DNA from 2 places in the Micromonospora humida genome. Region 2 is predicted to be linked to the other one. Evidence: riboswitches for the same ligand, from Rfam matches in the RefSeq annotation. Region 2 holds a riboswitch; the other holds the start of a gene.
What was found. Region 2 has a riboswitch for thiamine pyrophosphate ahead of JQX11_RS19030 (ECF transporter S component). Riboswitches for the same ligand answer to the same signal wherever they lie in the genome.

Region 1 (9,763 bases), on a different contig from region 2:
CACCGCGTTCCACCGGCACTTGTCGAGCGTGGTGCCGGTGAACTCGTCCGACGGGCTGACCGGGCCGGCCGGGGCGTCCGGCGAGACCAGGAACGAGTCGAACACCGCGTCCACCACCGGGGCGGTGGTGCCGCCGTTGAGGGCGAGCAGACCGATCCGCGGGTTGGTGATGCCGGCCAGCGCGGCGGACCGGCCGACCGGGGTGAACGTGGCACCGTCGGTCGAGAACTGCGCGGTCAGGTTGGTGCCGTCGCTGATCAGCCGCAGCCAGATGGTGTCACCGGCCGGGGCGGCCACGGCGTCGGCCGCGTCGTTGCGCGGAGTCCCGGCGGTCTCCCGGATGAACTCCACCTTGCGCGACCCGCCGTAGAGCAGGTCCACCTTGGCGTAGTTGTCGTCGTCGCCGTAGATCAGCAGGCCGGCCTGCTGGTAGTCGGCGGTGACGGGCACGGTGACCTTCGTGGTGGCCTGCCAGGCCCCGCTGGGTGCGGGCTGGAGCACCAGGTTGGTCGCGTCGTTGCGGGAGCCGTACAGGTCACCGGAGGAGGTGGGCAGCCGCAGCGACCCGCCGGAGACCGAGTAGAGCTGGTTCTCCCGGACCACCGTCCAGCGGTCCTTGTCCAGGGTGTTGCCGGTGAACTCGTCCGACCGCGCCCCGAGGCAGGAGTTGTTCGGCGCGTCCACCTTGACCGGGACGGTCGCGTAGGACTTCGCGCCCCGGCTGTCCGTCACCGTCAGGGTGGCGGTGAAGGTGCCCGGGGTGGTGTAGGTGTGGGTGGCGTTCAGGGTCGTCGCCGTCCCGCCGTCACCGAAGTCCCAGGCGTACGTCAGCGGGGTGTCACCCTCGGTGTCGGTGGCCGTGCCGGTGAAGGTCACGGTGACCGGCGCGGTGCCGGTCGCCGGGGTGGCGGTGGCCGTCACCTGCGGCGGCGCGTTGTCGGTCACGCCCCGTCCGATGAAGTCCATCCAGTTGACGTTGAACAGCGAACCGGTGCCACCGGCGGGGTCCTTGGCGACGAAGTACAGCGCGCCCTCGGCACCGGCCGTCACCGGCGCGGTCACGTCGACGAACTGCTGCCAGCCGCCCGTGCCGGGCACGGTGGCGGTGGCCACGACCGGACCGTCGACGGCACCGGCGTGCACGTCGATCCGACCGCCCTGGACCTCGGAGGCCACCCGGAACCGGATCTGCTCGACCCCGGTCAGGTTGGCCGGGACGAGCGACCACCAGTCGCCGTCCTCGATGAAGCCGATGTTCTGGCCGCCACCGGCGGGGTCGGTGGTGGTCTCCTTCTGCACGCCCGGGTCACCGCCGCCGGTGCTGCCCGGGGCCCGCCCGGTGGCCGTGAAGTACTCGGCCTGCTTGCGCTTGGGCTGGAGGATCTCGATCGCCCGGCCGGTCAGCGGGCCGGCGCCGCCGGTGCCGCCGTCGTCGGTGTAGGTGGCCTCGAAGACGGCGAAGACGTTCGCCTCCGCGCCGTGCCCGGACGCCAGCGAGGTCTGCACGGTGCCGGTGCAGCCGGTGTGCTGCTCCAGCGGGTGGGCGTGCTCGTCGTGGCCGAGCAGCACCTGCAGCTGCACCCGGTCACAGTCGACGGTGCCGTCCTCCGGGTCGGTCACCTTGATCGTGTACTTGACCTGGTCGCCCCACTCGAAGAAACCGCCGCTGGGCGGGAACTCGATGGTCACCGTCGGGGCGGTGTTGCCGACCGTCACCGGCACGTTCGCCACGGCGGTACGGCCCTTGGGGTTGGTGACGGTGAGCTGCGCGGTGTAGTCGCCGGCCGCGGTGTAGGTGTGGGTGGGGTTCGCCTCGGTGGAGGTCTGCCCGTCACCGAACTTCCACGCGTAGGTCAGCGTGCCGCCGTCCGGGTCACGGGACCCGGCGCTGGAGAACTTCACGGTCAGCGGTGCCGCCCCGGAGGTGGGGTCGGCGCTGGCCTCGGCGATGGGGGCGCGGTCACCTGCGGTGTAGTCGATCCGGTAGATCCCGGAGTCGTCGTTGTTGCCGCCGAAGCCGGTGCCCCACTCGATCATGTAGAGCGCGCCGTCCGGACCGAACTCGAAGTCCATCGGGCGGATCATCGGCATGCCGGTGAGCAGCTGGTTGATGTCGATCAGCGTCTTGCCGTCCGCGCTGACCTGCATCGTGTACATCTTCGACTGGTTCCACTCGCCGAGCAGCGCCTTGCCGTCGTAGTACGCCGGCCACTTGCGGCTCGACGTGCTGTCGGCGTCGTAGCGGTAGACCGGGCCACCCATCGGGGCGCCGCCGCCGCCGATCTCGGGGAAGCGCGGGTCGCCGGCGTAGCCGTAGTCCACGGTCGCCGCGATGGCCGGCGGCAGGTTGGTCAGGCCGGTGTTGTTGGGCGAGTCGTTGACCGGCGCGGCGCAGTCGAACTTCGCCCCGCTCGGCCCGGACGGGAAGGTGTAGTCGTTGTACGCCTTGTTGTTGCCGGTGCAGTACGGCCAGCCGTAGTTGCCGGCCGTGGCGACGATGTTCCACTCCACCAGGCCCTCGGGGCCACGGTTCGGGTTGGCCGCCGAGGCGTCCGGCCCGTAGTCGGCGACGTAGAGGGTGTCGGTCTTCTGGTCGACGCCGATCCGGAACGGGTTACGGAAGCCCATGCCGAAGATCTCCGGACGGGTCTTCGCGGTGCCCGGGGCGAACAGGTTGCCCGTCGGGACGGTGTAGGTGCCGTCGTCCTCCGGGTGGATCCGGATCACCTTGCCGCGCAGGTCGTTGGTGTTGCCGGCGCTGCGCTGCGCGTCGTAGTCCTGCCGGCCGGCCCGCTCGTCGATCGGCGTGAACGCGTTCGACTCGAACGGGTTGGTGTTGTCGCCGGTGGCGAGGTAGAGGTTGCCCTTCGAGTCGAAGGTCATGCTGCCGCCGGCGTGGCAGCAGGTGTTGCGCTGGGTGTCGACCTGGAGCACGACCTTCTCGGTGGCCTTGTCGATGGTGTCACCGTTGACGGTGAACCGGGACAGGTAGTTGCGCGGGGCGCCACCGGCCGGTGCGTAGTACAGGTAGATCCACTTGTTGGTGGTGAAGTCCGGGTCGAGGCGCAACCCGAGCAGGCCGTCCTCGTTGCCGGTGAACACGTCCAGCCGGGTCGCGGTGACCGTGTTGCCGGTGTCCGGCTTCACGATCTGCACCCGGCCGTCACGCTCGGCGTAGAACACCCGGCCGTCCGGAGCGATGTCCAGCTCCATCGGGTTGTTGGTGTTGCTGTCGAGGGTGATCTTCTCGAAGTTCGAGGTCTTGGTGGCGCCGCAGTCGGCGTTCTCGACCCCGGCCGCGGTGCGGATGCCGCCGAGCAGGTGGCTGAGGAACTCCGGCTCGGTGTACGACGCCTGGGTGTGGCCGCCGCCGGTGTACCAGGAGCGACCGCCGTCGTAGTCCTGGCACCAGGCGGTGGGGTGGTCGGCGCCCATCGCGCCGGCGCCCGGGCTGTAGGACTTCTCGTCCAGGCTGGCCAGCACGTGCACCTTGGAGCGGGGGTTGGTGCGGAAGTTGTACCACTCGTCGAACCGGGACCAGCGGGCCGGCAGGTCGGCCGTCGACGGGTGCGCGGGGTCCTCGACCTTGACGGTGGCCTGCTGGTTGGCCGGGTGGCCGGAGAAGTACGCGCCGACCAGGTTGCCGTACCAGGCCCAGTCGTACTCGGTGTCCGAGGCGGCGTGCACGCCGGCGTAGCCGCCGCCGGCCTTGATGTAGCGCTCGAACGCGGCCTGCTGGGTGGCGTCGAGCACGTCACCGGTGGTGGAGAGCCAGATCACCGCCTGGTATTTCGCCAGGTTGGTGTCGTTGAAGGCGGCTCCGTCCTCGGTGGTGTCGACGGTGAACCCGTTGTCGGTGCCGAGCTTCTGGATCGCGGCGATGCCGGCCGGGATGGCGTCGTGCCGGAATCCGGCGGTCTTGGAGAAGACCAGGACCGAGAAGGGTTCGGCGGCGGCTGCTGCCGCCGGTGCCGGTGCGGCCTGTGGCAGGGCCGACGCGGCGGGAGCGGCCTGGGCGGCGGTGCCGCCGATCAGGCCGCTGGCGAGTAGGGAGAGGGCCAGTAGACCGGCACCCAGTGGGCCGCGACGTGCGCGGCGATGGCGGGATGGAGACACTCCATGCTCCTTTTGTCCGTGCTGGACAGTGGTGGGGGCATGGGGACGACTCGCCGCAGACCGTCCCCGGTCGGATCGGTGTGGGCCCGCCGAGGTCCGCACCAGTGGCGATCAGGTGCGGGCCACGCCGAGGCTCCGCACCGGAATAATGTCGATCGGTTGAACAAATTAGCGCCGCTGGATTGGTTTCCGGCAAGGCATGAGCATGTAACGATTCGGTATCGGCGACTCGCTTTTCCGGCCTTATGTGGATACAAGCCGACAACCGTATGCATCGATAGTCCTGGATCAATCTAACACCCCTTGGCGGATCAGCGGATCTGTCGTACGGTCACAGACACGTGACCCACGGGAGCCCGGTACACCGGGCTGAGAGGGGGGCTGAGAGCCCCCGACCGTAGAACCTGATCCGGGTAATGCCGGCGCAGGGAGGAGAGTTGCCGTGCCGTCCCTCGGCCGACTGCATCTGATCACCGACACCCGCCCCGGGTGCGACCCGCTCGCCGTCGTACGGGCCGCCCTCCCGGTGGCCCGCGCCGACCTCGTCGTCCAGGTACGGGTCGACGACGACACCACCGACCGGCAGGCGTACGACCTGGCCCGACGGGTACGCGCGCTCTGCGTGCCGTACGGGGCGACCTGCCTGGTCAACGACCGGCTGCACGTCGCCCTCGCGGTGGACGCCCACGGCGGCCACGTCGGCGCGGACGACCTACCCGTCGCGGCGGCCCGCCGGGTCCTCGGCCCCGCCGCCGTGCTCGGCGCGACCGCCCGGGAACCGGGTACCGCCGCCCGGGCCGTCGCCGCCGGGGCCAGCTACCTGGGCGTCGGCCCGTGCCACCCCACCGCCACCAAGACCGGCCTGCCCGACCCGATCGGCCCGGCCGGCATCCGCGCCGTCGCCGCGGCCGTCGACGTGCCGGTGATCGCCATCGGCGGGGTCACCGCCGCCACGGTGCCGGCGCTGCGGGCCGCCGGGGCCCACGGGGTGGCGGTGGTCGGGGCGCTGTCCGCCGCCGCCGACCCGGGCCGGGCCACCGCCGAACTGATCGCGGCACTGACGTGCTGACCCGGCCCGACGTCGCCATCGTGGGCGCGGGGCCGGTCGGGTTGGCGATCGCCTGGCGCTGCGCCACCCGGGGCCTGCGGGTGGCCGTGCACGACCCGGCCCCCGGCTCCGGCGCGTCCCGGGTCGCCGCCGGGATGCTCGCCCCGGTCGCCGAGGCGTACTTCGGGGAACGGGAGCTGACCGGGCTGCTCACCGCGTCCGCCGCCCGCTGGCCGGGTTTCGCCGCCGAACTGACCGAAGCCACCGGAACGGAGTTCGGCTACCGCACCGACGGCACCCTCGTCGTCGGGCTGACCGGGGACGACCTGGCCGAGGCACGCCGGCTCTGGTCGTACCAGCAGGGGTTGGGGCTGCCGATCAGCGCGCTGCGGCCGTCGCAGCTACGGGAGCGCGAACCGGCGCTGACCCCCCGGCTGCGCGGCGGCGCGGTCGCCCCCGGCGACCACCAGGTCGACCCGCGCCGGCTGGTCGACGCGTTGCGGGTCGCCGCCGGACAGGCCGGCGCGACCCTGCTGCCCGGCGCGGTGACCCGACTGGCCGAGGTGGACGCGCCCGTCGTCGTGGTCGCCGCCGGCTGCGGCGCCGCCGCGCTGACCGGGCTGCCGGTCCGCCCGGTCAAGGGTCAGGTGCTGCGGCTGCGCGCGCCCGACCACCGCCCGCCCGGCTTCCGGCACGTCATCCGGGGGTACGCCGACGGCGAGTCGGTCTACCTCGTCCCCCGCGACGACGGCGAGGTGGTGCTCGGGGCGACCGTCGAGGAACGCACCGACACCGAGGTGACCACCGGGGCGGTGCTGCGGCTGCTGCGGGCCGCCGTCGACCTCGTCCCCGAACTCGCCGAGTACGCGCTGACCGAGGCGACCGCCGGGCTGCGCCCCGGCACCCCGGACAACGCGCCGATCCTCGGCCCGCTGCCCGGCCGGCCCGGCGTACTCGCCGCCACCGGCCACCACCGGCACGGCATCGTGCTCACCCCGGTCACCGCCGACCTGATCACCGACCTGATCGTCACCGGTCAGCCGGACCCCCTGCTCACCCCCTTCACCGCCGACCGGTTCCACTGAGGAGGAAGACGTGCGACTGATCGTCAACGGCGTCGGACGCGAGCTGACCGGCGGCACGACCGTCGCGGACCTGGTCGCCACGGTCACCGGGCAGCGGCGCGGCCTCGCCGTCGCGGTCAACGGCGAGGTGGTCCCCCGGGGCGGCTGGCCGGCGACCGTGCTGCGCGACGGCGACCGGGTCGAGGTGCTCAGCGCCGCCCAGGGCGGGTGACCCGGATGCCCCTCACCATCGCCGGACGGACCCTCACCTCCCGGCTCATCCTCGGCACCGGCGGCGCGGCCAACCTGCACGTGCTGGAACAGGCGATCCGGGCCTCCGGAACCGGACTGGTCACCCTCGCCCTGCGCCGCGTCGACACCGCCCCCGGCACCGCCGGTGGCCTGCTCGACCTGCTCGACCGGTGCGCGGTGCGGCTGCTGCCCAACACCGCCGGCTGCTACACCGCCGCCGAAGCGGTCAAGGTGGCCCGGCTGGCCCGGGAGGCGTTCGACACCGACTGGGTCAAGCTGGAGGTGATCGGCGACGAACGCACCCTGCTCCCCGACGGGGTGGAGCTGCTGCGGGCCGCCGAGGAACTCGTCGCCGACGGGTTCGTCGTGCTGCCGTACACCTCCGACGACCCGGTGCTGGCCCGCCGGCTGGCCGACGTCGGCTGCGCGGCGGTGATGCCGGCCGGTGCGCCGATCGGTTCCGGACTGGGCATCACCAACCCGCACCACATCCGGCTGATCCGGCAGAGCGTCGACGTGCCGGTGATCCTCGACGCCGGGATCGGCACCGCCTCCGACGCGGCGCTCGCCATGGAACTGGGCTGCGACGGGGTGCTGCTGGCCAGCGCCGTCACCCGGGCCGCCGACCCGACGGCGATGGCCACCGCCATGCGGTACGGCGTACGGGCCGGGCGGCTCGCGTACACCGCCGGGCGGATCCCCCGCCGCTTCCACGCCCTCGCCTCCACCCCCGACGACGGAAGACCCGACCTGTGACCCCGCGCGGGGTGGTGCTGCTGACCGACCGGCTGGTGGCGCGTGGCGACCTCGTCGACGTGGTCGCGGGGGCGGTACGCGGTGGCGTGCGGTGGGTGGTGCTGCGGGAGAAGGACCTGCCCCGCGCCGAACGGGCCGCCCTCGCCGTCGACCTGCGGGCCGTCCTGACGCAGGCCGGCGGCACCCTGATCGTGGCCGGCCCCGACCCGCTGGACGGGGACGCCGTCCACCTGCCCGCCGCCGGACCGTACCCGCCGCCGGCCGTCGGGCTGGTCGGCCGGTCCTGCCACGCCGCGGCGGAGCTGGCCCGACTCGGCACCGAGGACTACGTGACGCTCTCCCCGGTCTGGCCCACCCGCAGCAAACCCGGTTACGGCCCACCGCTGCGCCCGGACAAGCTGCGCGACCTGATCCGGCGCAGCCCGGTGCCCGTGCTCGCCCTGGGCGGGATCGAGACACCGGAGCAGGTGACGGCCTGTGTCGACGCGGGCGCGGTCGGGGTGGCGGTGCTCGGGGCGGTCATGCGGGCCGCCGACCCGACCGCGGTCGCGGCGACCCTCACCAGGGTCTTCGCCACCCGCACCCCGATCACCGACGCGTCGCCCGAGGAGACGACATGACACCGACGACAGTGCTCACCATCGCCGGTTCCGATTCCGGCGGCGGCGCCGGCATCCAGGCCGACCTGAAGGTGTTCGCCGCCCTCGGCGCGTACGGGACCAGCGTGCTGACCGCCGTCACCGCGCAGAACACCCGGGGCGTGGACGCCGTGCTGCCGCTGCCGCCGCGCACCGTCACCGAGCAGCTCGACAGCGTGCTCGGCGACTTCGCGGTCCGGGCGGTGAAGACCGGGATGCTCGGCACCCCGGCGGTCGCCGACGCGGTGGCCGAGGCGGCGAAGGCGGGCCGGCTGCCGCACCTCGTCGTCGACCCGGTGCTCGTCGCCACCAGCGGACACCGGCTCGGTGTGGTGGCGGCGGTCGAGCGGCTGCTGCCGTACGCCCGGGTGGCGACGCCGAACTGCGCGGAGGCCGCCGCCCTCACCGGACGCCCGGTGACCACGGTCGAGGAGATGGTCGCCGCGGCGCAGGCCCTGGCGGCCGGCGGCCCCGAGTACGTGGTGGTCACCGGCGGCGACGTCGACGCGGCGGGCGAGTCGGTCGACGTGCTGGCCGGCGGTGCGACGACCACCCTGCTGCGCGCCCCCCGGGTGGACACCCGGCACAGCCACGGCACCGGCTGTTCGTTCTCGGCGGCGATCGCCGTCCGGCTGGCCGCCGGCGACCCGGTGCCGGTCGCGGTCGCCACCGCCAAGGAGTACGTCACCCGCGCGCTGACCGGCGCGCGGGGTTGGGAACTGGGCGCGGGACGCGGCCCGCTCGACCACTTCGGCTGGTCCCGATGACCATCAGGGAGGCTGTCATGCAGGCACGTCGCAAGGTCTACGTCGAGGGGTCCCGGCCGGACGTCCGGGTGCCGTTCGCCGAGGTGGAGCTGGCCGGGGACAACCCGCCGCTGCGCCTCTACGACACGTCGGGCCCCGGCTCGGATCCGGAGGTGGGGCTGCCGCCGCTGCGCGGGCCGTGGATCGCCGAGCGGGGTGACGTCGCGCCGGTCCGGGGCGCGGGCACCCCGCTGGCCGGCGTCGACGCCAGGCGACCCACCCAGCTCCGGTACGCCCGCGCCGGGGTGGTCACCCCGGAGATGGAGTTCGTGGCGATCCGGGAGGGGCTGCCGCCGGAGCTGGTGCGCGACGAGATCGCCGCCGGCCGGGCGGTGCTGCCGCTCAACGTCAACCATCCCGAGTGCGAGCCGGCGATCATCGGCAAGGCGTTCCTGGTGAAGGTCAACGCCAACATCGGCACCTCGGCGGTGACCTCGTCGGTCGCCGAGGAGGTGGAGAAGCTGACCTGGGCCACCCGGTGGGGCGCGGACACCGTGATGGACCTGTCGACGGGCAAGCGGATCCACGAGACCCGGGAGGCGATCGTCCGCAACTCGCCGGTGCCGATCGGCACCGTGCCGATCTACCAGGCGCTGGAGAAGGTCGGTGGCGACCCGGTCAAGCTGAGCTGGGAGGTGTTCCGGGAGACCGTCATCGAGCAGGCCGAGCAGGGCGTCGACTACATGACGGTGCACGCGGGGGTGCTGCTGCCGTACGTGCCGCTGGCCGTCGACCGGGTCACCGGGATCGTCTCCCGGGGCGGCTCGATCATGGCGGCCTGGTGCCTGGCGCACCACGAGGAGAACTTCCTCTACACCAACTTCCGCGAGCTGTGCGCGATCCTCGCCCGCTACGACGTGACGTTCTCCCTCGGCGACGGCCTGCGCCCCGGCTCGATCGCCGACGCCAACGACGAGGCCCAGTTCGCCGAGCTGCGCACCCTGGGCGAGCTGACCCGGATCGCCTGGGAGTACGACGTGCAGGTGATGATCGAGGGCCCCGGTCACGTGCCGATGCACAAGATCAAGGAGAACGTGGACCTCCAGCAGGAGTGGTGCCACGAGGCCCCGTTCTACACCCTCG
Region 2 (9,763 bases):
ACGCTGCGCGGCGAGCTGGAGAAGCTCGACACCGAGTACGCCGCCGGCCTGAAGACCTGCCAGCGCCGGGAGATCGTGGTCAGCCACGCCGCGTTCGGCTACCTCGCCGAGCGTTACCAGCTGGAGCAGATCGGCCTCACCGGGCTCACCCCCGACACCGAGCCCGCCCCGCAGCGGCTGGCCGAGGTCGCCCGCGAGGCCCGCGAGCACCGCGCCACCACGATCTTCTTCGAGACGCTGGTAAGCCCGAAGGTCGCCGAGACCATCGCCGCCGAGGTCGGCGCGAAGACCGCGGTGCTCGACCCGATCGAAGGGCTCTCCGCTGACGGGGGTGGGGACTACCTTTCGGTGATGCGCACCAACCTGACCACGCTCCGTACCGCCCTGGGGTGCTCGTGACCGCTCCCGTCATCCAGGTCGCGCACGCCACCGCCGGCTACGACGGCCGCCCGGTGCTGCGGGACGTCTCGCTGACCGTCACCGCCGGCGAGGTGGTGGCGGTGCTCGGCGCCAACGGCTCCGGCAAGTCCACCCTGATCCGGGCGGTGCTCGGGCTGGTCCCGCTGGGTGCCGGCACCGTCGAGCTGTTCGGCGTCCCGCAGCGCCGGTTCCGGCAGTGGCACCGCATCGGGTACGTCCCGCAGCGCCTCGGGGCCGGCAGCGGCGTGCCGGCGACTGTCCGTGAGGTGGTGGCCTCGGGGCGGCTGGCCCGCCGGGGCGTGCTGCGCCCACCGGGCCGGGCCGACCGGGCCGCGGTGGACGCGGCGCTGCGCGCGGTGGGGCTCGCCGACCGGGCCCGCGACCCGGTGGCCACCCTCTCCGGCGGCCAGCAGCAGCGCACCCTGATCGCCCGCGCCCTGGCCGGTGAGCCGGAGCTGCTGGTGCTCGACGAGCCGACCGCCGGGGTCGACGCGGCCAGCCAGGAGGCGTTCGCCGGGGCGCTGCACGACTTCGTCGGCACCGGGGGCACCGTGCTGCTGGTCGCCCACGAGCTGGGGCCGCTGCGCCCGCTGATCAGCCGGGCGGTGGTGGTGCACCAGGGTGGCGTCTGCCACGACGGCCCGGTGCCCGAACCGGCCGGGCACCACGCCGAGCCCGACCACGACCACGTGCACCCGCACGGTCCCGAGGAGCCCGCCGGGCTGTGGAGCAGCTGAACGATGGACCTCTTCCAGTACGACTTCATGCAGCGGGCGCTGGTCGGTGCCCTGGTGATCGGGCTGGCCGCCCCGGCTCTCGGCATCTATCTGGTGCAGCGGCGGCTGGCCCTGATCGGTGACGGCATCGGCCACGTCGCGCTCACCGGCGTCGGGGCGGGCCTGCTGCTCAACCGGTCCCCGGTGCTGGTGGCGGTGGTCGCCGCGATCCTCGGTGCGGTCACCATCGAGCTGGTCCGGGCCCGGGGCCGCACCTCCGGCGACCTGGCGCTGGCGCTGCTGTTCTACGGCGGCATCGCCGGTGGGGTGATGCTGGTCGGTCTCTCCGACGCCAGCAGCGCCAACCTCAACGCCTACCTGTTCGGCTCGCTCACCACCACCTCCCCCGCCGACCTGACCACCATCGCGGTGCTCGGCGCGAGCATCGCGGTGCTCATGCTGGCGCTGCGCCCGGCGCTGTTCGCGGTCTGCCACGACGAGGAGTACGCCCGGGTCGCCGGGTTGCCCGTGCGGGCGTTGAACATGCTGCTGGCGGTCGCCACCGCGGTCACCGTCACCATCGCCATGCGGGCCGTCGGCGTCCTGCTGATCAGCGCGCTGATGGTGGTGCCGGTGGCCACCGCGCAGCAGGTCACCCGGGGCTTCCGCAGCACCATGACGGCGGCCATGGCGCTCGGCCTGTTCGCCGCCGGGGCGGGGGTGTGGGTGGCGGCCACCGCCGACACCGCCCCCGGCGCCTCGGTGGTGCTGCTGGCGATCGCGTCGTTCCTCGTGGTGGCGCTGGCCGCGGCCGCCCGGCGGGTGCTGCGCCGCCGGGCCACCCCGGCCGTGGTCAGCGCGCCGGAGCCGCACGAGGTGGTGCTGCGGTGACGCCGACCGACGAACCGTCACTGGTATTGGTTACCGTTACGGGGTGACCGGCACCCACGGCTACGACGCCTTCGAGGGCGCGGGCGAGCTGCTCCGGGCGCTGTCCGCGCCGATCCGGCTGGCGATCGTGAGCGAGCTGGCCCAGGGCGAGCGGTGCGTGCACGAGCTGGTCGAGCAGCTCGGCGCACCGCAGCCGCTGGTCTCCCAGCACCTGCGGGTGCTGCGCGGCGCGGGGGTGGTACGGGGTTCCCGGCGCGGCCGGGAGATCGCCTACGCCCTGGTCGACGAGCACGTCGCGCACATCGTCGCCGACGCGGTCAGCCATGCCGGGGAGGGGCCGTCCGCCCCCGGTGAGCCGGCCGCCGGGCGCGCGGGGGGTGCCGGGCGGCCCGCGTCGTGGCACGCTGTCGGCCGTGAAGATCTACGCTGACCGTTTTCCGGTCGCCCTCCGTCAGTTCCTCACCGATCTCCTCGTCGTCGCCTGGGTCTATGCGGCGATCCGCTTCGCGATGTGGCTGTACGACCTGGTGGAGAAGCTCGCCGTACCGGGGCGGAAGCTGGAGGGGGCCGGCGGCGGCCTCGCCGACAACCTGGCCGAGGCCGGTGGCAAGGTGGGCCGGGTGCCGCTGGTCGGCGACGAGCTGACCGGCCCGTTCACCAAGGCCGCCGACGCCGCCCGCGCGGTGGCCGAGGCCGGCCGCGACCAGCAGGACCTGGTCGGTCAGCTCGCGTGGGCGTTGAGCATCGCGGTGCTGGTCTTCCCGCTCGGGCTGGTGCTGTTCGGCTGGCTGCCGCTGCGGCTGCGCTGGATGCGCCGGGCCGCATCGGCGAAGGCCCTCGCCGCCGGGCCGGCCGGCCGGGACCTGCTGGCGCTGCGCGCGCTGACCAGTCAGCCGCTGCGCCGGCTGACCCGGATCGACCCCGACGTGGCGCAGGCGTGGCGGCGGGGCGACGACGCCACCGTCGACGCGCTCGCCGCCCTGGAGCTGCGCCGACTCGGCCTGCGCGGTGGCCGGTAGGCACCGTCACCTGTTGTGTCCCCCCGGCCCGCAGGCTTAGATGATGGTGAATGTCTTAGGTCTGCAAGCCGTCGTCGTGCGTCGGCACGGACGGCCCGGAGAGGGAGCGTCCCCATGCCCGTGTCCCGCAGTCGGTCGATCCTCGCGGCGGGAGCCGCCGGGGTGGTGGCGGTGCTGGCCGCCACCCTCATCGGCCTGCCCCCGGCCAGCGCCGCCACCGGTGACGGCTCCCCCACCGACGCGAACATCGCCTTCGTCGGCCGTTGGGACCGCAGCAACAGCAGCGCGTACGTGCCGAACTGGGCGGGTGCCTACCTGAAGACCGGGTTCACCGGCACCACTGTCAAGCTGCGGCAGCGCCGCACCATCGACCTCTACTACAGCATCGACGGGGCCGACTTCCGCTACCTGACCAACGTCAGCGGCACGGTCAACCTGACCCCGACCCCGCTGCGCGCCGGCAACCACACGCTTGTGGTGTCGTACCGGGTGGTCGCCGGCTCGTACACCGGGGACGCGGTGTTCCAGGGGCTCACCCTCGACTCGGGCGCGCGTACCCTGCCGGCGGCGGTCCGGCCCCAGCTGATCGAGTTCGTCGGCGACTCCATCACCCTCGGCACCACCTCGTCCCGCACGGCGCTGACCGCGTACGGCTGGCTGACCGGCGAGCAGCTCGGCACCGAGCACACCCAACTCGGCTACGGCGGGGGCTGCCTGGTCGCCACCGCCGATGGCTGCGTCAGCGTCGCCAGCCAGTTCCTCCGCACCGGGTACGCGGCGAACAGTCCGGCCTGGGACTTCAGCCGCTACCAGGCCGACGCCGTGGTGATCAACCTGGGCACCAACGACCGCAGTCACGGGGTGAGCGGCACGGACTTCCAGAACCAGTACGTCACGTTCATCCGTACCGTGCGGGGCAAGTACCCGCGCGCGGCGATCTTCGCGCTGCGCACCTTCAGCGGCCGGTACGCCGCGGAGACCGCCGCCGCCGTCAGCACGGTCACCGGCGGCGGCGACCGCAACGTGTTCTACGTGGACACCACCGGCTGGCTGCCGGCCGACGGGCTGAGCGACTCGGTGCACCCGAACGACGCCGGGCACCGGGCGATCACGGCCCGACTCGCCCCGGTCATCGCGGCGAAGCTGACCACCACGCCGACGCCCACCCCCACCACCGCACCGCCGACCACGGCACCCCCGACCACGGCACCGCCGACCACCGCACCCCCGACCACCGCACCGCCGGTGACCACGCCGCCGCCCGGCGGGACCGGATGCGCCGTCGGATACGCGGTCACCGGGCAGTGGCAGGGCGGGTTCCAGGGTGAGGTGACGATCCGCAACACCGGCACGGCCCCGGTCGACGGCTGGACGCTGCAGTGGAGCTTCGCCGACGGCCAGCGGATCAGCCAGGCCTGGAACGCGGGCTACACGCAGAGCGGCGGCACCGTCCGCGCGACCAACGCCGGCTGGAACGGCACGATCGCGGCCGGCGCGACGGCGAGCTTCGGTTTCCTCGCCGACGCCACCGGTGCGAACAACCGGCCCGCCGGCTTCACCCTCAACGGCACCGCCTGCACGCTGTCCTGACCCCGGTCGGGCGGCCCCGGTTCCGGGGCCGCCCGACCACACGCCGTCAGCGCAGGTAGGCCGCGAGGCCGAGCTGCTGGTTGCGCAGGGCGGTGGCGACCACGCCGGCGATCTGCCGGGCCCCGGCCGTCTCGAAGTGGGTGTGGTCGGCGCAGAAGAACGCGCCCACCGCGCCCGAGTTGTAGTCACCGTTGTTCGGGCACAGCTTCAGCGTGTTGTAGAGCGTGTAGCTCAGCTTGTGCAGGTCGATGACGGGGACGTTGTTGGCCCGACCCGCGTCGAAGGTCTCGGTGAGGAAGCCCCGGTTGCCCACGGCGGTGCCACCCGAGCAGGTGATCGCGGCGGCCGGGGTGAGGAAGACCGGGTACGCGCCGCGCTGCTGGGCCGCGCGGGCCATCACGCCGAGCAGTTCCTTGTAGCGGGCCGAGCCGACGTGCCGGTTGCAGGTGGTGCTGCCGTCGTTGATGCCGAACTGGATGAACAGGTAGTCGCCGGCCTTCATCCCGCCGTTGGCGTTGAGCATGGCCTGCCAGCGGGTCGAGTAGGTCTGCGGGTTGACCACGCACTCGCCGGCCGCGTTCATCGTGGTGGTGACGTTGGGGTCATACAGCCAGGTCTGGATGCTGCGCCCGCCGACCGCGCTGTTGACCACGGTGGCGTTGCCGTTGAGGTACTGGCCGAACTGGTTGCCCCAGCCCACCGGGCAGGCCCCGCTCGACGACGGGTTGGCGACCGTGGAGTCCCCCGCCAGCCACACGGTGACCCGCGGCTGTGTCGTGGGCGTCGGGGTGGGGGTCGGCGTCCGGGTCGGGGGCGGCGTGGGAGTGAGGGTGGGGGTGGGGGTGGGGGTGGGGGTGGGCGGGGTGGACGGTGGCGGGCAGGGGGTGACGGTCGGGGTCGCGCCGGTGCAGGAGACCCCGTTGAGCGCGAACGCGGTGGGCACCGGGTTGGCGGTGGTCCACGCGCCGTTGAACCCGAAGCTGACGGCGGCCCCGGTCCCGATGGTGCCGTTGTAGCCGACGTCCGTGGCGCTGACCGCCGTCCCGCTCTGGGTGACGGTGGCGTTCCACGCCTGGCTGACCCGCTGCCCGCTGGCGAACGCCCAGGTGAGCGTCCAGCCGGTGACCGGGTCGCCGAGGTTGGTGATGGTGACGTCCGCGCCGAAGCCGCCCTGCCACTCGCTGGTGACCCTGTAGTCGACCCGGCAGCCGGTGGCCGCCGCGGTGGCGTTGCCCGCCGCGACCGCCACACCGCCCGCGAGGACCGCCAGTGTGATCGCGCCGAGTCCGGCGATACGTCGCCGCGCTGCTCTCATGATCTGCTCCTAGTCGCCGGTGCCGGGCCGGCGTCGCCCGCCCCCATCTGGACGGCCGCCCGAGCCCCGCGACGATGGCCGCAGCCCGGGACGAGAGGAGGCAAAAATCGATGTTACTCGATATTAATCTGCTCTCCCACCTCCGCCCGGCCGGGCCGGCACGCCAGGCGACGCCGCACCGGGCCGCGGGCGGTCGCGCTCGGTCGTCGGGCACCACGACCGGCTCGTCTAGGGTGGTGCGGTGCTCTACTTCCTGATCGTGATCGCCGTGCTGCTGCTGGCGTACGCCGCCGTGCTGGTCAGCTTCGTCCGGCGCGGACGCAAGATCCCGCCGCAGGCGTACCTGGTGCTGGCGCTGCTCAACGGGCTCATCCTGGCGGCCGTGCTGGCCTGGGCCATCGCCCGCTGACCCACCGGCCGGCAGCGGTGCCGGGGGCCCACCCGGGCCGCCGTCGCCCGGATGGGCCCCCGGCCCACCGCACTCGTCGCACCACCCGCGGGCGGGATCAGTCGCCGTTCAGCACCACCGGGTCGTCATCGTCGTCGTCGATGTCGTCGTCGCCCCAGTTGCGTCGGGCGAACGGCAGGATCACCCAGAAGGTCAGGAACCACAGGCCGGTGATCACGGTGAGCACCACGGCGATGCCGGTGTCGAGCACGAAGTCGGCGATCAGCAGGACCGCGCTCACCATCGCGACCAGCATGAAGGCCAGGCCAGCGGAGGCCATCCGGTGCGCGAAGCGGACCAGTTCCGGCTTGCGGCCCTGGCGGAACAGCGCCCGGTGGAAGGCGACCGGCGAAATGATCATCGCGGTGGCCGCGGCGGCGGACAGCAGGGCCAGGATGTAGACGTCCCGCTGGAACTCGCTGGTCCGGGTGAACCCGTTACTGAACGGCAGGGTCAGCAGGAAGGCGAAGAGGATCTGCACGCCGGTCTGGGCGACCCGCAGTTCCTGGAGCAGATCGGCGAAGTTGCGTTGCCATCGCTGCTTCTCGGATTCCTTCGACACGCGTTACCTCCGGTTCAGACGGTACGACCGACGGGGGCACCCCCCGTCGGCAGCAACGCCTGTGCCCGATCCACAACCGCCCGAAACCGATTCACGAACCCCGATCGGGCCGCTGCGCCGACATCATCGGGCCGACCCGCGCACCCGGGCCAGGATCGCCTCGGCCAGCGGGCCCGGCGCCTCGTCGGGAATCCAGTGGGTCACCCCGGAGAGCACCACGAACCGGTAGTCCCCCGACACGTGCCGGACGCACGCCTGCGCGGCGGCCCGTCCGATCGCCACGTCCCGGTCACTCCACACGTAGCTGGTCGGCACGCCCACCGGACCGACCGCCTTCATGTCCCGACCCGACATCGCCCGGTACCAGTTCAACGCCCCGGTCAACGCGCCGGGCGTCCGCAGCGGCCCGGCGTACCCGGCCACCCGGGCCGGGTCGCCGACGCCGGACAGCAGCCGGCGCAGCACCACCCCCCGCCCGGCCAGCAGCACCTTCTCCGCCAGGCCGGCCCGGCGGAACAACGCCATGTACGACGAGCGCGCCCGCTGCCGGCGGTCGGTGGCCAGCGCGTACCCGAAGGCGGCCGGATGCGGCACCGAGACCGCGGTGAGGGTACGCACCCGCTCCGGGTGCCCTGCGGCCAACGCCCAGGCGACGACCGCGCCCCAGTCGTGCCCCACCACGTGCGCGGTGTCGACGCCCAGCGCGTCCAGCACCGCCACCGCGTCGGCGACCAGCTCCGGCAGCCGATAGCCGGCCACCTCCGTGGGACGGGCACCGGGCGAGTAACCCCGCTGGTCGGGTGCGTACGTGCGCAGCCCGGCGGCGTGCAGGGCCGGCACCACCGCGTCCCACTCCCCACCGTGCTGGGGGAAGCCGTGCAGCAGCAGCACCACGTCGCCGCCCTCCGGGCCACCGGCCCGTACGTCGAACGTCAGTCCCCGCGCCGCTACCCGCATGATCGTCAGACTACCCAGCGAGCCGGGCCCCCGACCGGGCGTCGAATGCCGGGAACCATGACCTGCTGGGCCGTTGCCGCAGGTCGGTGCTAGCGTCTGCCGAGACAACTTCACATCCGACAGGGGAGCGCACAGCGCTGAGAGTGCGGGCACCGCCCGCAGACCCTCGAACCTGATCTGGGTAATGCCAGCGCAGGGAGTTCGGTCGACCTCCAGCCGCGCCGCCGTCCGGCTGCCGCCGGGCGCGGCGTGCGTCTTCTCCTGGTTCGATCGCTGGACTGGGAGCACCGACATGCAGCACACCACCACCAACCGGTGGCGCACCATCGACATCGTGGTCGCCGCCGTGATCGCCGTGGCCTTCGGGGTCATCTTCTGGGCCTGGGGCCTGGTCTGGAAGGCCGCCGACCCGGTCTTCGCCGCCGCACCGGCCAGCCAGGCCGTGATGTACGGCGTCTGGCTCGTCCCGGCCGTGCTCGGCGGCCTGGTCATCCGCAAGCCGGGGGCGGCCCTGTTCTGCGAGGCCGTCGCCGCCACCGTCTCCGCGCTGCTCGGCGCGGAGTGGGGTGGCATCACCATCGTCCAGGGCCTGATCCAGGGTCTCGGCGCGGAACTGGCCTTCGCCGCGTTCCGCTACCGGGCGTACCGGCTGCCGGTGGCGGTGCTCGCCGGGGCGATGACCGGGCTGAGCGCCGCCCTGTTCGACTTCTTCGTCTGGAACGCCAAGTACGCCCTGGTCAGCTACCGCCTGCCGTACGCGGCGCTGACCGTGCTCAGCGCCGCCGTCGTCGCCGGTGTCGGCGGCTGGTACCTGACCCGGGCGCTTGCCGAGACCGGGGTGCTCGACCGGTTCCCCGCCGCCCGCGACCGCACCCTCGTCTGAGGCTGCCGTGGCGAGCGGGGAAGGGTCGGCGGTGTGGCCGGGGTGAGGCTGGCCGGCTTCGGCTGGCGGCACGCGGGGCGGCGGGCCTGGGCGGTACGCGGGGTCGACCTGCGCATCGACCACGGGGAACGGGTGCTGCTGCTGGGGCCGTCCGGGGCCGGCAAGAGCACCCTGCTCGCCGCGCTGGCCGGGCTGCTGCCGGCGGACTCCGGCGAGCAGGAGGGCACCGTCGAGATCGACGGCCTCGACCCGGCCAAGGCCCGCGAACGGGTCGGCACCGTCTTCCAGGACCCGCAGTCCCAGCTCGTGATGGCCCGTTGCGGCGACGACGTCGCGTTCGGCCTGGAGAACCGGGGGGTGCCCGGCGACGAGATCTGGCCCCGGGTGGACGAGGCGCTGCGCCGGGTCGGTTTCCCGTACCACCGGGACCGGCCCACCGCGGCGTTGTCCGGCGGCGAGCAGCAGCGGCTCGCCCTGGCCGGGGTGCTGGCGCTGCGGCCGGGGCTGCTGCTGCTCGACGAGCCGACCGCCAACCTCGACCCGGCCGGCGCGGACCTGGTCCGCACGGCGGTGGCCGGCGCGTTGGACCCCGACACCACCCTGGTCCTGGTCGAACACCGGGTCGCCGACGCCCTGCCCCTGGTCGACCGGGTGGTGGTGCTGGCTCCCGGTGGCGGGGTCCGGGCCGACGGGACCCCGGAGGCGGTCTTCGCCGCGCACGGGGCCGCGCTCGCCGCCGAGGGGGTATGGGTGCCCGGTCACCCCACGGTGACGCGGCGGGCCGCCGGGCCGCCAGGCGCGGAGTTGCTCACCGCCGACCGGCTCGGCCTGCCGCCCCGGCTGGCCCCCACCGACCTTGCCGTACGCGCCGGCGAGGCGCTCGCCGTCCTCGGCCCCAACGGGGCCGGCAAGTCCACCCTCGCGCTGCTGCTCGGCGGCCTGCTCCGCCCCGGGGCCGGCCG

Region 1: it holds a riboswitch for thiamine pyrophosphate, as region 2 does, so the genes downstream of both, thiE (thiamine phosphate synthase) here and JQX11_RS19030 (ECF transporter S component) in region 2, are expected to answer to the same signal.

What each region holds. Positions count from the first base shown of each region.
Region 1 covers NZ_JAFEUC010000004.1:312,565-322,327, forward strand. The annotation lists gene JQX11_RS11120 (ThuA domain-containing protein) at 1-4,116, opposite strand, end outside; TPP riboswitch at 4,455-4,564, shown strand; gene thiE (thiamine phosphate synthase) at 4,559-5,185, shown strand; gene thiO (glycine oxidase ThiO) at 5,179-6,249, shown strand; gene thiS (sulfur carrier protein ThiS) at 6,260-6,460, shown strand; gene JQX11_RS11140 (thiazole synthase) at 6,466-7,236, shown strand; gene JQX11_RS11145 (thiamine phosphate synthase) at 7,233-7,856, shown strand; gene thiD (bifunctional hydroxymethylpyrimidine kinase/phosphomethylpyrimidine kinase) at 7,853-8,641, shown strand; gene thiC (phosphomethylpyrimidine synthase ThiC) at 8,659-9,763, shown strand, end outside.
Region 2 covers NZ_JAFEUC010000009.1:76,570-86,332, reverse strand. The annotation lists gene JQX11_RS19085 (metal ABC transporter substrate-binding protein) at 1-399, shown strand, start outside; gene JQX11_RS19080 (metal ABC transporter ATP-binding protein) at 396-1,157, shown strand; gene JQX11_RS19075 (metal ABC transporter permease) at 1,161-2,027, shown strand; partial or broken gene JQX11_RS19070 (ArsR/SmtB family transcription factor) at 2,071-2,373, shown strand; gene JQX11_RS19065 (hypothetical protein) at 2,441-3,046, shown strand; gene JQX11_RS19060 (cellulose binding domain-containing protein) at 3,161-4,636, shown strand; gene JQX11_RS33465 (cellulose binding domain-containing protein) at 4,683-5,951, opposite strand; gene JQX11_RS19045 (hypothetical protein) at 6,193-6,360, shown strand; gene JQX11_RS19040 (DUF6328 family protein) at 6,458-6,961, opposite strand; gene JQX11_RS19035 (alpha/beta fold hydrolase) at 7,085-7,918, opposite strand; TPP riboswitch at 8,030-8,135, shown strand; gene JQX11_RS19030 (ECF transporter S component) at 8,211-8,801, shown strand; gene JQX11_RS19025 (ABC transporter ATP-binding protein) at 8,835-9,763, shown strand, end outside.